Regions from separate parts of the Streptomyces sp. NPDC002742 genome, predicted to be linked through region 2. Evidence: predicted binding sites of a transcription regulator. Region 2 holds the regulator's gene; each other region holds the start of a gene.

Region 1 (5,456 bases), on a different contig from region 2:
CGGCGGCCCGCGCCGGCTTCCGCTCCTGCGTGTTCATCCCGCACGACCTGGAGCAGGGCAAGGTCGTCATGGCCGCGGTCTACGGCGGCGAGCTCGTCGGCATCCAGGGCAACTACGACGACGTGAACCGCTTCTGCTCCGAGCTGATCGGCGACCCGGCCGGCGAGGGCTGGGGCTTCGTCAACGTCAACCTGCGGCCGTACTACGCCGAGGGCTCCAAGACGCTGGCCTACGAGATCTGTGAACAGCTCGGCTGGAAGCTGCCGGACCAGCTCGTCGTGCCGATCGCCTCCGGCTCCCAGCTCACGAAGATCGACAAGGGTCTCCAGGAGCTCGTCAAGCTCGGGCTCGTCGAGGACAAGCCGTACAAGATCTTCGGCGCCCAGGCCGAGGGCTGCTCCCCGGTGTCCGTCGCCTACAAGGCCGGTCACGACGTCGTACGGCCGCAGAAGCCGGACACCATCGCCAAGTCGCTCGCCATCGGCAACCCCGCGGACGGGCCGTACGTGCTCGACATCGCCCGGCGCACCGGCGGCGCGGTGGAGGACGTGAACGACGAGCAGATCGTCGACGCGATCAAGCTGCTCGCGCGCACCGAGGGCATCTTCGCGGAGACGGCCGGCGGGGTGACCGTCGGCGTCACCCGCAAGCTGATCGAGAACGGTCTCCTCGACCCGGCCCTCACCACGGTCGTGCTGAACACCGGCGACGGCCTCAAGACCCTGGACGCGGTGGCCTCGGACACCGGACTGACCGCGACCATCCGTCCGAACCTCGACTCCTTCCGAGAGGCTGGCCTCGCATCATGAGCGTCAACGTCCGCATCCCCACCATCCTGCGCACCTACACCGGCGGCGCCGCCGAGGTGACAGCCGAGGGCACGACCCTCGCCGAGGTCATCACCGACCTGGAGAAGAACCACACGGGCATCGCCGCGCGCGTTCTGGACGACCAGGGCAAGCTGCGCCGCTTCGTCAACGTGTACGTCAACGACGACGACGTGAGGTTCGAGCAGGGTCTCGAAACGGCGACCCCGGACGGTGTGGGCGTCTCGATCATTCCGGCCGTCGCCGGAGGCTGATCGTTACCCTCGGTAATGCCGAACACGCTGAGTTCATCGAATTGCCCCCTCCGTGAGAGAAACGGAGGGGGCAATTCTGCATGGTTGAACGCGCTAGGGTTGGGGAAGTCGCTCCGCTTTCGCTGTCGGTTTCATGCCGGGCGCATATGAGTACCCGTTCGGCGGCCGACAAGAAGTAGCCAAACTGCCTCGCCTTTATGGGCCGTTTATGGCATTTACGGGGCCCGACTTGCCCTGAATCATTGCGGGTTCTCCGTATATCATTGATCAGCCATGCCCAGAATTCTCGTCCGATTGACCTGTTGCAGAGGGCAGTTGGACAGATACATTCAGCCGCGGTCGACGCGTTCCGGCGCACACCCCCAACCGTTGGGGGGTGAGGTCTGACCCGGATCCGCGAAGTGTGGATCTGTGCAAGGGCCAGTAATAGGGGAGTTAGGCATGGCTCAGGGCACCGTCAAGTGGTTCAACGCGGAGAAGGGGTACGGCTTCATCGCGGTCGACGGTGGTGCGGACGTCTTCGTGCACTACAGCGCGATTCAGATGGACGGCTACCGCACCCTTGAAGAGGGTCAGCGAGTGGAGTTCGAAATCTCGCAGGGCCAGAAGGGTCCGCAGGCGGACATGGTCAAACTCGCCGTCTAGTCCGGGCGCGAACGGCCACCGACGCACTCACGCCGAGGGGCCCGCATCCCACCAGGGATGCGGGCCCCTCGTGCGTCCCCGACGGCCTCCCCCTCATCTCGTGCGCGCCCGCGCGCCCGCGCGTGCCCCCTGTGCGGGCGCGCACGAGAGGCCGCCTCTGTGACTCGTGCGGAGGCCGCTCGCCGGGCCTGTTTTCGCGAGAGGCGCTTGCGCCCGCCCGTCACCCGACCACCACCCCCCAACGAGCTCGCTTCGCGAGCACACCTTGCACTCGACGGGGTCGAGTGCTAATCATTGGCGTTAGCACTCTCCCAGTGAGAGTGACAGAACTTGGATCGGGCCAGTGAGGCCCGCGGGCCTGTGGGGCAAGGAACCACAAGGCTTGCAGGCCGTCCGTCGCGGGCGCGGGCACGATCCGGAGAAATCCACCCCGTCCGGGAGGACCACTTCACATGGCCAAGATCATCGCGTTCGACGAGGAGGCACGGCGCGGTCTCGAGCGCGGGATGAACCAGCTCGCCGACGCCGTCAAGGTCACCCTCGGCCCCAAGGGCCGTAACGTCGTCCTCGAGAAGAAGTGGGGCGCGCCCACGATCACCAACGATGGTGTTTCCATCGCCAAGGAGATCGAGCTCGAGGACCCGTACGAGAAGATCGGCGCCGAGCTGGTCAAGGAAGTCGCCAAGAAGACGGACGACGTCGCCGGCGACGGTACGACCACGGCGACCGTGCTGGCCCAGGCGCTCGTGCGCGAGGGTCTGCGCAACGTCGCCGCCGGCGCCAACCCGATGGCTCTCAAGCGCGGTATCGAGAAGGCCGTCGAGGCCGTCTCCGGTGCCCTCCTCGAGCAGGCCAAGGATGTCGAGACCAAGGAGCAGATCGCTTCCACGGCCTCCATCTCCGCCGCCGACACCCAGATCGGCGAGCTCATCGCCGAGGCGATGGACAAGGTCGGCAAGGAAGGCGTCATCACCGTCGAGGAGTCCCAGACCTTCGGTCTGGAGCTGGAGCTCACCGAGGGTATGCGCTTCGACAAGGGCTACATCTCGGCGTACTTCGCCACCGACATGGAGCGTATGGAGGCCGTCCTCGACGACCCGTACATCCTGATCGCGAACTCCAAGATCGCGAACGTCAAGGACCTGCTCCCGCTCCTCGAGAAGGTCATGCAGGGCGGCAAGCCGCTGCTGATCATCGCCGAGGACGTCGAGGGCGAGGCCCTGTCGACCCTGGTCGTCAACAAGATCCGTGGCACCTTCAAGTCCGTCGCCGTCAAGGCTCCGGGCTTCGGTGACCGCCGCAAGGCCATGCTCGGCGACATCGCCATCCTCACGGGCGGCGAGGTCATCTCCGAGGAGGTCGGCCTCAAGCTGGAGAACGCGGGTCTGGACCTGCTGGGCCGTGCCCGCAAGGTCGTCATCACCAAGGACGAGACCACGATCGTCGACGGCTCCGGCTCTGCCGACCAGGTCGCCGGCCGGGTCAACCAGATCCGTGCCGAGATCGAGAACTCCGACTCGGACTACGACCGCGAGAAGCTCCAGGAGCGTCTGGCGAAGCTGGCCGGCGGCGTGGCCGTCATCAAGGCCGGTGCCGCCACCGAGGTCGAGCTCAAGGAGCGCAAGCACCGCATCGAGGACGCCGTTCGCAACGCGAAGGCGGCCGTCGAGGAGGGCATCGTCGCCGGTGGTGGCGTGGCCCTGCTCCAGGCTTCCTCGGTCTTCGAGAAGCTCGAGCTCACGGGTGACGAGGCGACCGGCGCCAACGCCGTGCGTCTCGCCCTGGAGGCCCCGCTCAAGCAGATCGCCGTCAACGGTGGTCTCGAGGGTGGCGTCATCGTCGAGAAGGTGCGCAACCTGCCCGTCGGTCACGGCCTGAACGCCGCGACCGGTGAGTACGTCGACATGATCGCCGAAGGCATCATCGACCCGGCGAAGGTGACGCGCTCTGCCCTGCAGAACGCCGCCTCCATCGCCGCGCTGTTCCTGACCACCGAGGCCGTCATCGCCGACAAGCCGGAGAAGGCCTCCGCGGCCGCTCCGGGCGGCATGCCGGGCGGTGACATGGACTTCTGATCGACCCCGGTCGATCATCGTCCTGACGTTCCGAGGGCGGCACTCCCCGCAAGGGGGGTGCCGCCCTCGGGCGTTTCCCGTTCTTCCCGCTCTCCCTTCCCGCTCTCCGCGTGCTCCGCGTTTTCTGCGGGTCCGCCGTGAGCGTGGTCCGGATCACAGCGACAGGTTCCGGCACGACGGAATGCCCTGCCCGGCTGGGCGGTTGACGCTTCAGAGCAGTTGATGCATGTGCACATACCGCACGGGATCTCCTGCCTCGCAGACCACTCGACGTCATACCGACCACCTGTTCGAGGAGCCCCCACGTGACCGCTGACGCCGCGTCCCGCGCAGCCGAGATCCTTTCCCGTCCCGTCTCGATCAACGGCCTGACCGTCCCGAACCGGATCGCCATGGCCCCGATGACCCGGATGTTCTCGCCGGGCGGTGTACCGGGGGAGGACGTCGTCGGCTACTACTCCCGCCGCGCCGCCGCGGGCGTCGGCCTGATCGTCACCGAGGGCACCTACGTCGGCCACGACTCGGCCGGACAGAGCGACGCGGTGCCGCGCTTCCACGGCGAGGACCAGCTCGCCGGCTGGACCAAGGTCGCCGACGCCGTGCACGCGGCGGGCGGCACGATCGTTCCGCAGCTGTGGCACATCGGCATGGTCCGCAAGGCGGGCGAGCCGCCCTTCGCGGACGCCCCGCCGGTCGGCCCCTCCGGCCTCTACAAGGAGGGCGCCGAGGTCACCGGCAAGAGCATGACCCAGCAGGACCTCGACGACGTCATCGAGGCGTTCGCCAAGGCCGCCGCCGACGCTGAGCGCATCGGCTTCGACGGGGTCGAACTGCACGGCGCCCACGGCTACCTGCTCGACCAGTTCCACTGGGCGGGCACCAACCGGCGCGAGGACGCGTACGGCGGCGACCCGGTGGCCCGTACGAAGTTCTCGGCGGAGATCGTCGCCGCGGTGCGCGCCGCGGTCTCGCCCGAGTTCCCCGTCATCTTCCGCTACTCGCAGTGGAAGCAGCAGGCCTACGACGCCCGGATCGCCGAGACCCCAGAGGAGCTGGAGGCGATCCTCACCCCGCTCGCCGCCGCCGGAGTGGACTCCTTCCACGCCTCCACGCGCCGCTACTGGGTGCCCGAGTTCGACGGTTCCGACCTCAACCTGGCCGGCTGGACGAAGAAGCTGACGGGCAAGCCCAGCATCAGCGTCGGCTCGGTCGGCCTGGACGGCGACTTCATCAAGGCCTTCGCGGGCGAGGGTTCCCCGGTCAAGGGCATCGACGACCTCCTCGACCGCATGGAGCGCGACGAGTTCGACCTCGTCGCCGTCGGCCGCGCGCTGCTCCAGGACCCCCAGTGGGCCGCGAAGGTCCTGGCCGGCCGCTTCGACGAGCTGGCCCCGTACGACGCGGCGGCGCTCGGTTCGCTGAGCTGACCCGGCGTGGGGTCCGGACCGACGGGAGCTGTCACGCGCGTGGCCGCTCCCGCCGGTCGGCCATCGCCGCACGCGCGGCGGCGGCGTGGGCGTGGACCGCGGTGGAGGTGAGCGGGCCGGTGAACCGCGGGGCGGTCTCGCCCCGGCACGGCCCGCAGACACCGCCGGGCAGCGCCTCCGGAGGCCCCGGGGTCCCGCACTTCGCGCACTCCAGAGTGCGCAGGGCTC
Region 2 (5,456 bases):
GTCATCGGGCCGCACCCTCTTCCGGGATCTCGTCGGCGGACGACAACGCTGTCTTGGCGGCCGCGATTTCGGCGTTCAGTACCTCCACCAGCTGCCCTGCGGGCAGGTCGCGCGCCATGCGGTGGCCCTGCCCGGCCCACAGCGCCATGCCCTGCGCGTCAGCCGCCTTGGCCGCCGCCTTGCGCAGCGGCAGGGTCAGGTGGTGGATCTCGGGGTAGGCGGCCGGTGCGTACGGGCCGTGCTCGCGCATGAAGCGGTTGGCCAGCCCGCGCGCCGGGCGCCCGGAGAAGGCGCGCGTCAGCTCCGTACGGACGAACAGGGGGTCGGTCAGCGCCTGCTTGTGCACGGCGTTCGCGCCGGACTCGGGGGTGGCGAGGAAGGCGGTGCCCAGCTGGGCCGCGTCCGCGCCCTCGGCGAGGACGGCGGCGATCTGGCTGCCGCGCATGATGCCGCCGGCCGCGACGACCGGGATCCGCACGGTCTCGCGGACCTGGGCGACCAGGGAGAGCAGACCGACGCCCGTGCCGTCCGTCTCCGGGTTGTCACGGTGGGTGCCCTGGTGTCCGCCGGCCTCGATGCCCTGCACTATGACCGCGTCGGCGCCCGCCCGCTGCACCTCGCGGGCTTCCTCGGCGGTGGTGGCGGTGACCAGGGTGAAGGTGCCGGCCCGGCGCAGGGAGTCCAGCACGTCCTGGCTCGGTACGCCGAAGTGGAAGGAGACCACCGCCACCGGGTTGTCGAGGAGGACGGCGAGCTTGGCGTCGTAGCCGTCGTCGCGGCCGCTGTCCGGGTCGCCGAGCTCGGTCTCGTACCAGGCGGCCTCACCCGCGAGCTGGTTGGCGTACACCTCGACGGTGCCGGCGTCCGCGTACTCGGGCTGCGGCATGAGCAGGTTGACGCCGAAGGGACGACCGGTCAGCCCGCGCAGCTGCTTGATCTCCTGGTACATGCCGTCGGCCGTCTTGTACCCGGCGGCGAGGAAACCGAGCCCCCCGGCCTCGGACACGGCTGCCGCGAGCTGCGGGACGGAGACGCCGCCCGCCATGGGAGCCTGCACGATCGGGTGAGGGAAGAGATCGGTCAGCGCGGAGGACATGACGGCATGTTGTCACGTCCCCAGGACAAGTCCGAATCCGGCCGTCCGCCCGGCTGGCCACCGGAACGGCCGGGCGCGGGGTGGCCGTGCCACCCCGCGCCCGGCCTGGATCAGCGGCCGTTGAAGGCGTCCTTCAGCCGGGAGAAGAGCCCCTGCTGACCGGGCTGGAACTGACCGGTGGGCCGCTCCTCGCCACGCAGCTTGGCGAGCTCGCGCAGCACCCGCTCCTGTTCCGGGTCGAGCTTGGTCGGCGTGGTGACCTCGACGTGCACGATGAGGTCGCCGCGGCCGCCACCGCGCAGGTGGGTGACGCCCCGGCCGTGCAGCGGGATCGACTGGCCGGACTGCGTGCCCGGACGGATGTCGACCTCCTCCATGCCGTCGAGCGTCTCCAGCGGCACCTTGGTGCCGAGGGACGCCGCGGTCATCGGGAGGGTGACCGTGCAGTGCAGGTCGTCGCCGCGCCGCTGGAACGTCGAGTGCGGCAGCTCGTGGATCTCGACGTACAGGTCGCCGGCGGGGCCGCCGCCGGGGCCGACCTCGCCCTCGCCCGCGAGCTGGATCCGCGTGCCGTTGTCCACACCGGCCGGGATCTTGACCGTGAGGGTGCGACGGGACCGGACCCGGCCGTCGCCCGCGCACTCGTGGCACGGGGTCGGGACCACGGTGCCGAAGCCCGAGCACTGCGGACACGGCCGTGAGGTCATGACCTGGCCGAGGAACGACCGCGTCACCTGGGACACCTCGCCGCGACCGCGGCACATGTCACAGGTCTGCGCGGAGGTCCCGGGCGCGGCGCCCTCGCCGTTGCAGGTGCCGCAGACGACCGCCGTGTCGACCTGGATGTCCTTCGTGGTGCCGAAGGCCGCCTCGTCGAGCTCGATCTCCAGCCGGATCATGGCGTCCTGGCCCCGGCGGGTGCGCGAGCGCGGTCCGCGCTGCGACGCCGTGCCGAAGAACGCGTCCATGATGTCCGAGAAGTTCCCGAAGCCGCCCGCGCCGAAACCGCCGGCGCCGCCGCCGCCCTGCTGGGACAGCGGGTCGCCACCGAGGTCGTAGACCTGCTTCTTCTGCGGGTCCGACAACACCTCGTACGCGGCGTTGATCTCTTTGAACCGCTCCTGCGTCTTCGGATCGGGATTGACGTCCGGGTGCAGCTCGCGAGCGAGCCTCCGGAACGCCTTCTTGATCTCGTCCTGGGACGCGTCGCGGCGCACGCCGAGTACGGCGTAGTAGTCCGTGGCCACTTAAGACTCCGCCAGGATCTGTCCGACGTACCGTGCCACCGCTCGTACCGCTCCCATCGTTCCCGGATAATCCATGCGGGTCGGGCCGACCACGCCGAGTTTGGCTACTGCCTCGCCGCCCGAACCGTAGCCGACCGAGACCACGGACGTGGAGTTGAGTCCCTCATACGCGTTCTCGTGCCCGATTCGCACGGTCATGCTCGAATCCCCGGCCTCTCCAAGCAACTTGAGGAGCACAACCTGCTCCTCCAGTGCTTCGAGCACCGGCCGGATGGTGAGAGGGAAGTCATGTCCGAATCGCGTGAGATTGGCGGTACCGCCGATCATCAGTCGCTCCTCGGTCTCCTCGACGAGTGTCTCCAGAAGTGTGGAGAGCACCGTCGAGACCGTACCCCGGTCCTCCGCCTCGAAGGCGTCCGGGAGGTCCTGGACGAGCTGTGGGACGTCCGCGAAGGGGCGCCCCGCGACCCGGCTGTTGAGCCGGGCCCGCAGATCGGCCAGCGTCGTCTCGCCGAACGGTGCCGGACAGTTGATCATGCGCTGCTCGACCCGGCCGGTGTCCGTGATCAGCACGAGCATCACCCGCGCGGGGGCGAGTGACAGCAGCTCGACATGGCGCACGGTCGAGCGGGTCAGCGAGGGGTACTGCACGACGGCGACCTGCCGCGTGAGCTGCGCGAGCAGCCGCACGGTCCGCCCGACGACGTCGTCGAGGTCGACGGCGCCGTCCAGGAAGTTCTGGATGGCCCGCCGCTCGGGCGCGGTCATCGGCTTGACGCCCGCGAGCTTGTCGACGAAGAGCCGGTATCCCTTGTCCGTGGGGATGCGCCCGGCGCTGGTGTGCGGCTGGGCGATGTAGCCCTCGTCCTCCAGGGCCGCCATGTCGTTGCGGACGGTCGCCGGGGATACCCCCAGCCGGTGCCGCTCGGTGAGCGCCTTGGAACCGACCGGTTCCTCGGTGCCCACGTAGTCCTGGACGATGGCGCGGAGCACCTCGAGCCTGCGTTCACTGAGCATCGCGCACACCTCCAGAATTCGACTCGGTGGTCTTCGTGGCCTTCGTGGCTTTCGTCTGGCACTCGGCGCACGGGAGTGCCAGCGTTCCCCGGCCCAGTGTACGGCGGTGGGGCAGGACCCCGGCAAGGGCGGGCCTGCGATGTCGTGCACGACACCCGGTCACCGCTAGCGTCGCCGCATGAGGCTGACTTGGGAAGAGCTGGGGTGGGAAAGGGTGGCGCCCAGGGTCGGGCGGCGGCGACTTCCGGACTGGGACTGCACGGTCGGGCTCGTCGTCGGCGAGGGCGCGGCGCTGATGGTCGACGCGGGTTCGAGCCTCGCGGAGGGCGCGCGGTTGCGCCGGGAGGCGCAGGCCGTCGCCGGGCACCGGGTGACCCACATCGCGCTCACCCACCCGCATTTCGACCATGTCTTCGGCGCCGCGGCGTTCGCGGGCGCGGAGATCCTCGTCGCGGGCGGCTCGCCCGATGTGTACGAGAGCGGTCGCGGGGAGCTGTGCGCGGACGCGGTGCGCAACGGTCTCGACCCGCGGGCGGCGGCGGAGGCGGCCGACACCCTCGTGCGTCCCCGGCAGTACGTGTGGGACACCTGGAACCTGGAGCTCCATGGCGGCGTCGAGGTCCGGCTGGTGCGGACGGGTGAGGGACACACCGCCCACGACCTCGTGGTCGTGGTGCCGGGCGACCCGCCGGTGGTCTTCTGCGGCGACCTGGTCGAGGAGTCCGGTGAGCCGCAGGCGGGCCCCGACGCCGTGCCGTCGCGCTGGCCCGCGGCCCTCGACCGGCTGCTCGCTCTCGGCGGCGAGGAGGCGCTGTACGTTCCCGGCCACGGGGCGGTCGTGGACGCCGCGTTCGTACGCGCCCAGCGGGACGCCCTGGCCGGGCGTTTCGGCGCGGCGGGTTCCGGCGTGTCGCGGTGATCACCGCCGGGCTTCTCCTATCGTCATCCGAATGCGCCAGTACTCTCCGGACCTGACCCCGCCGTGGAAGAAGCCCCGGCCCGTGCCCGAGGTCCCGGCGGACCCGGGTCTGGTGGTCGAGGAGCCCGGCACCGGTTTCTGCGGCGCGGTGATCCACTGCGAGGCCGGCACGGTGACCCTGGAGGACCGCTTCGGCAAGCACCGGGTGTTCCCGCTGGAACCGCGCGGCTTCCTCCTGGAGGGCAGGGTCGTGACGCTGGTGCGCCCGACGGCTTCGGCGCCGGTACGCCCGAGCCGTACGGCGTCCGGTTCGGTGGCGGTGCCCGGCGCCCGCGCCCGGGTCGCGCGGGCCGGACGCATCTACGTGGAGGGCCGCCACGACGCCGAACTGGTCGAGCGGGTCTGGGGCGACGACCTGCGCGTCGAGGGCGTCGTCGTGGAGTACCTGGAGGGCGTCGACGACCTCCCGGCGATCGTCGCCGCGTTCGGCCCGGGCCCGGACGCCCGGCTCGGCGTCCTCGTCGACCATCTGGTCCCCGGTTCGAAGGAGTCCCGGATCGCCGAGGCGGTCACGAGCGAGCACGCCCTGGTGCTCGGGCACCCGTACATCGACGTCTGGGAGGCCGTGAAGCCGTCCTCCGTGGGCATCCCGCGCTGGCCCCGGGTCCCGCGCGGCCAGGACTGGAAGACGGGCGTGTGCCGGGCCCTGGGCTGGCCGGAGAACACCGGCGCGGCCTGGCAGCACATCCTGTCCCGGGTCCGCTCGTACAAGGACCTGGAGCCGGAACTCCTGGGCCGGGTGGAGGAACTGATCGACTTCGTCACGGCTCCGGAGTGACGGGGCTCCGGGACCGGCCGGGCCCGACTTACCGACTCGATGACCGACGGCCCGGCCCGAGCCGCCCCAGCCGGGCATCGCCGCACCCGGACGGCATGAGGACGGCACGCGAACAGCACGCGCACACCATCGGACCGGCGTTCCCGCGCCCGCGTTCCCGCGCCCGCGTCGGCTGCCCCCCGCCGCGACGGGGCGGGAGCGGGCGGGCGACGGTGTTCAGTCCACCAGATCCCGGACGACGGCATCCGCCAGCAGCCGCCCTCGCAGGGTGAGAACGGCGCGTCCGGCGTCGTACGGACCGGCTTCGAGGAGCCCTTCGGACAGGGCACGGCGGGAGGC
Region 3 (5,456 bases), on a different contig from region 2:
CCGACTACCACTCGGCGCTCGCCGCCGCGTCGGCCGCGGGCGCGGACGGGACGAACGGCAAGGCCGTCGTCGTGCTCAACGAGGGCAACACGCTGAGCCCGTCCGTGAAGTCGTACCTCAACAGCCTCGACCCGCGTGACACCGAAATGATCACGGTCGGCGGTTCGGCCAAGTACGCGCTGACGCACACCGGGTTCTCCAACTGGCCCGCTTCGTACTCCTATTACCCGGTCACGGCGAGCACCAACGCGGGCACCGCGGCCGCCCTCGCCCGCTTCTGGTGGGGCGGTCCGGGCAGCGTGGCCCTGGCCTCCACCGACAGCTGGCTCGGTGGCACCTCGGCCGCGGCGGCGATGAACGTGTTCGGCCCGCTGCTGTGGACGGACGTCGCCGGCCTCTCCGCCGAGACCAAGTCCTACCTGGTCAACGGCGCCGCGAACATCAACACCGTGGCCGCGTTCGGCGGCACCGGCTCGGTGTCGACGGCGGCGCTGAACTCCGCGGGCGCGGCGATCAGCGCGAGCAGCACCCAGTGGACGTACAAGGCGTACTACAACGGCGTTGCGCCGATGGCGAGTTCGTACTCCTCGGCCGGATCGCCCGTGGGTGCTCCGGCGGCGCGGACCGGATCGGAGCCGCGGTCCGTCGACGAGCCGGACCTGTCCCCCCTCAAGACGGTCCACCACCAGTAGGCGGTTGCGCGGGTGCCCCGACGAGCATGGTCGGGGCACCCGCCACCCGGGTCAGGAAGACCGTCGCGGACCGTGGGCCGTGCGGCTTCACCTTCCGGCGCAGCTCCTCCGGCTCGACGGCCGACCCGCGCTTCTTCACGGTCAGGACGCCGACCTCCCGCTCCCGGAGCAGCGCCTTCAACTTCTTCATGTTGAAGTGCAGTTGATCGGTGATCTCGTAGGCGGCGGCGTACGGTGTCGGGCGCAGTTCGTCCGCGGTGACGTAGGCGATCGTCTCGTCGACCAGCCCGCCGTCCAGGTCCTCGGCCACCTCGGCGACCAGGTGTGCGCGGATGACGGCGCCGTCCGGCTCGTACAGATAGCGTCCTACCGCTCGCACCGCCGGATCCGGCAGTCCGCGTCCGCGCAGCTCGCGGGGGCCGGGCAGCAGGGTGGCGCGCACCAGGCCCGGTTCGGTGCCGAACCACAGCACCGCCTCCTTCACGTCGCCGCCGTCCGAGATCCACTCGGCCTCCGCCTCGGCGGGGATCGCCTCGTGCGGGATGCCGGGGGCGATCTTCAGCGCGGCGATCGGAGCCCGCAGGGCCGCCCCGACGGCCCAGGACAGTGGCGGCGAGTACGCCTCCGGGTCGAAGATCCGGCCCCGGCCACCCCGGCGCGCCGGGTCCACGAAGACCGCGTCGTACGACGCGGTGTCCACCTGTGTCACATCCGTCTCGCGCACCTCGATCAGGTCCGCGAGTCCCAGCGCGTCGGCGTTCGCGCGGGCGGCGGCGGCCGTCAGCGGATCGCGGTCGACGGCGAGGACGCGGATCCCGGCGCGGGCCAGCGCGATGGCGTCGCCGCCGATGCCGCAGCAGAGGTCGGCGACGGAGCGGACCCCCAGCGCGCGCAGCCGCTCGGCGCGGTGCGCCGCCACGGTGGTCCGGGTGGACTGCTCGACCCCGTTGGGGGTGAAGAACATGCGTCCGGCGTCCTCGGCTCCGAACTTCGCCGCCGCCCGCTGCCGCAGCCGTGCCTGTCCGAGGGCCGCCGAGACCAGTTCGGCGGGGTGCTCGCGGCGCAGCCGGGTGGCGACGGCCAGTTCCTGTGCCGGTTCGGTGGCGCGGACCTCGTCGAGCAGGGCGCGGCCCTCGTCGGTGAGGAGGGGGGCGAAGGAGACGTCGTTCACCCGGCCATTGTGGGCCAGTCGGTGGACGGTGTGCTTCCGGCGGCGGTGTCGGGGCCTTCGCCGGGGCCGTGACCTGGGAGGATCCGGCTCCATGCGACCCGTACGACAAAATGATAAAAACGGCGCAAACGGGGCCGGTGTGCGCTGGGGGGTGGGCGTGCTCGCCCTCGCCCTCCTCCTCTCCGGCTGTGCCGGGACCGGCGCGGGCGCGGGTGCCGACACCGCCGAACCGGTTCACGGCGGGCTGGGCGCCGCCGGGCCCGCCCACGGGCCGCGGGCCGGACTCGGGGAGCCCGCCGCCCGCGCCCTCGCCGCGTACGCCTCCCGGCTCCGCTCGACGCAGGCCCGCAGCGCCGCTGTCGCCAGGCGCTGGGGGCTGGCCGAGGTGCCGCTGGCACCCCCGGCGCCGCCCGCCAGGAAGCCGGTCATCGAGGCCCGCGAGGGCTTCGAGGTGGACGACCAGGAGGAGCTGGGGCTGCCGCCCGTCTTCACGACCGTCCCCACCAAGGACAAGGTCGTCTTCCTCACCGTCGACGACGGCGAGGAGAAGGACCCCGCGTTCCTGCGGATGATGAGCGACCTGAGGATCCCGTACACCGCCTTCCTCAGCGACTACCTCGTCAAGGACGACTACGGGTACTTCCGGAAGATGCGCGACCGCGGCATCACGCTCGACAACCACACGCTGCACCACCCCTACATGCCCGCACTCTCCTACGCGCGCCAGAAGCACGAGATCTGCGGCATGCAGGACGTGATGGAGAAGCAGTTCGGCAGGCGCCCGACCGTCTTCCGCCCGCCGTACGGCAACTACGACCAGGACACCCTGCGCGCCGCGAAGTCCTGCGGCATCAAGTACGCGCCCATCTGGAACGAGGAGGTCTTCGTCGACCACTGGGAGTACCGCGAGGAGGACCAGGACCTGCACCCCGGCGACATCGTCCTCACCCATTTCCAGGGCCGCGAGGAATGGAAGGGCACCATGCCCGACATGGTCCGCCGATTCCTGAGGACGGTCACCGCCAAGGGGTACGCGGTCGCACGCCTGGAGGACTACCTGTGAGGCTGCGGGTGCCGGCCGCCGGGCTGCTCGTGGCGGCACTGCTCAGCGGCTGCGCGCAGTCCGTCGACCCCATCGAGCGACTCGGCAAGAAGGCGGCCCAGGGGGTGCGTCCACAGGAGTCGGCGTACCGCCGCTGGGGTCTGGCCGCCCCGCTCTCCCCGGCGCCGAAGGTGGCCGCCCGGACCGCCGCGCGCACCGCGGGTCCGGGACTCCCGCCCGTCGTGGACCAGGTGCGCACCCGCGACAAGGTGGTCTTCCTGACGTACGACGACGGGGCGGAGCGCGATCCCCGGTTCGTCGACATGGTCCGCGAACTGCGGCTGCCGGTCAGCATGTTCCTCACGGACAGCGTCGTCGGGCCGGGATACGGGCACTTCGCCCGGCTGCGCGCGGTCGGCGCGAGCGTCCAGAACCACACTCTCGACCACGCGTCCCTGCGGGGTCTGCCCTACGCCGGTCAGCGTGCCGAGATCTGCGGACAGCAGGACAAGCTCAGACGGCGCTTCGGTGTCCGGCCCCGGCTGCTGCGGCCCCCGTACGGCAGGTTCGACGAGACCACCCTGCGCGCCGCCGCCGACTGCGGGGTCGCCGCGATCGTCCTCGGCCGGGCGGCCGACGCGCACCGGCTCCGGCCGGGCGACATCCTCACCGGCTTCGGCGAACCGAATCTCACGGACGCCACGCTCCGGCTGCTCCGCCGGATCCAGCGGGAGGGCTTCACTCCGGCGCGGCTGGAGAACTACCTCTGACCAGGAGGCGGCTGGAGAGCCACCTCCAGGAACCCGCCGTTCGGCCGGCGGGCGACTTTCAGGGGGTCACCGTTCGGTGCGGCTGGAGCGCGACGTTCAGGAGCCCGCCTTCCGGCGCGGCCGGAGAGCCACCTCCAGGGGGCCGCCGTTCGGTGCCGTCCGGCGCCGTTCGGGCCACGCCACGCCCACGCCTTTGGCACTCCGCTTGACCGAGTGCTAATCGCAGTCATAGTCTCAGGTCTGGCACTCCCCCCTGGAGAGTGCCAATAGCGACAGGCAGGTCCGGCACCCGCGACGACGGATCCACCTGGTCGCCACCTCAGACAGTTAACCCCGTGAGATCTCCGAAGGGGGAGGTCGGATCGTGACGACCACCAGCTCCAAGGTTGCCATCAAGCCGCTCGAGGACCGCATTGTGGTCCAGCCGCTCGACGCCGAGCAGACCACGGCCTCTGGCCTGGTCATCCCGGACACGGCCAAGGAGAAGCCCCAGGAGGGCGTCGTCCTTGCCGTGGGTCCGGGTCGCTTCGAGGACGGTAACCGTCTTCCGCTCGACGTCACCGTCGGCGACGTCGTGCTCTACAGCAAGTACGGCGGCACCGAGGTGAAGTACAACGGCGAGGAGTACCTCGTCCTCTCGGCCCGCGACGTGCTCGCGATCATCGAGAAGTAATTCACCTGGTAAGGGAGTTCGGGGTCAGTCCCCGGACAACCCCGCACCAAGCATTGCAGTGAACTGCGCCCCTGGCCCCCGCTACCTATATGAACCGGGCGCTGGGGGCGCCGTTCGTTTCTCCCAAGTTTTCCGAGAGGGCTGAACCGCTCCCATGGCGAAGATCCTGAAGTTCGACGAGGACGCCCGTCGCGCCCTTGAGCGCGGCGTCAACAAGCTTGCCGACACGGTGAAGGTGACGATCGGCCCCAAGGGCCGCAACGTCGTCATCGACAAGAAGTTCGGCGCCCCCACCATCACCAACGACGGCGTGACCATCGCCCGCGAGGTCGAGCTCGACGACCCGTTCGAGAACCTCGGCGCGCAGCTGGTGAAGGAGGTGGCGACCAAGACCAACGACATCGCGGGTGACGGTACGACCACCGCCACCGTGCTGGCCCAGGCGCTCGTCCGCGAGGGCCTGCGCAACGTCGCCGCCGGCGCGTCGCCCGCCCTCCTGAAGAAGGGCATCGACGCCGCGGTCAAGGCCGTCTCCGAGGAGCTCCTCGCGACGGCCCGCCCGATCGACGACAAGTCCGACATCGCCGCCGTGGCCGGGCTCTCCGCCCAGGACAGCCAGGTCGGCGAGCTCATCGCCGAGGCGATGGACAAGGTCGGCAAGGACGGTGTCATCACCGTCGAGGAGTCCAACACCTTCGGTCTGGAGCTGGACTTCACCGAGGGCATGGCCTTCGACAAGGGCTACCTGTCCCCGTACATGGTGTCCGACCAGGAGCGTATGGAGGCCGTCCTCGACGACCCGTACATCCTCATCCACCAGGGCAAGATCAGCTCCATCCAGGACCTGCTGCCGCTGCTGGAGAAGGTCATCCAGTCGAACGCCTCCAAGCCGCTGCTGATCATCGCCGAGGACGTCGAGGGCGAGGCCCTGTCGACCCTGGTCGTGAACAAGATCCGCGGCACGTTCAACGCCGTCGCCGTGAAGGCCCCCGGCTTCGGTGACCGCCGCAAGGCCATGCTCGGCGACATCGCCACCCTCACCGGTGGTCAGGTCATCGCCGAGGAGGTCGGCCTCAAGCTCGACCAGGTCGGCCTGGACGTGCTGGGC

Evidence for each region. Region 2 encodes HrcA, which represses chaperone genes, less so after heat shock. Its sites were predicted from a motif close to TTNGCACTCNGNNNNNCNGAGTGCNAA; they were not measured.
Region 1: a site for HrcA is predicted at 2,027-2,053, ahead of groL (chaperonin GroEL). Genes of this name have one in related genera too.
Region 3: a site for HrcA is predicted at 3,869-3,895, ahead of groES (co-chaperone GroES). Genes of this name have one in related genera too.

What each region holds. Positions count from the first base shown of each region.
Region 1 covers NZ_JBIAQF010000005.1:235,495-240,950, reverse strand. Annotated here, with positions in the region: gene thrC (threonine synthase) at 1-809, shown strand, start outside; gene ACFYW8_RS10445 (MoaD/ThiS family protein) at 806-1,081, shown strand; gene ACFYW8_RS10440 (cold-shock protein) at 1,523-1,726, shown strand; gene groL (chaperonin GroEL) at 2,179-3,801, shown strand; gene ACFYW8_RS10430 (NADH:flavin oxidoreductase) at 4,107-5,228, shown strand; gene ACFYW8_RS10425 (hypothetical protein) at 5,260-5,456, opposite strand, start outside.
Region 2 covers NZ_JBIAQF010000012.1:275,160-280,615, forward strand. Annotated here, with positions in the region: gene ACFYW8_RS23465 (16S rRNA (uracil(1498)-N(3))-methyltransferase) at 1-5, opposite strand, end outside; gene ACFYW8_RS23470 (nitronate monooxygenase) at 2-1,096, opposite strand; gene dnaJ (molecular chaperone DnaJ) at 1,207-2,343, opposite strand; gene hrcA (heat-inducible transcriptional repressor HrcA) at 2,344-3,360, opposite strand; gene ACFYW8_RS23485 (MBL fold metallo-hydrolase) at 3,539-4,279, shown strand; gene ACFYW8_RS23490 (DUF3097 domain-containing protein) at 4,311-5,117, shown strand; gene hemW (radical SAM family heme chaperone HemW) at 5,334-5,456, opposite strand, start outside.
Region 3 covers NZ_JBIAQF010000010.1:133,623-139,078, forward strand. Annotated here, with positions in the region: gene ACFYW8_RS19700 (cell wall-binding repeat-containing protein) at 1-692, shown strand, start outside; gene ACFYW8_RS19705 (methyltransferase domain-containing protein) at 670-1,863, opposite strand; gene ACFYW8_RS19710 (polysaccharide deacetylase family protein) at 1,955-2,926, shown strand; gene ACFYW8_RS19715 (polysaccharide deacetylase family protein) at 2,923-3,675, shown strand; gene groES (co-chaperone GroES) at 4,040-4,348, shown strand; gene groL (chaperonin GroEL) at 4,503-5,456, shown strand, end outside.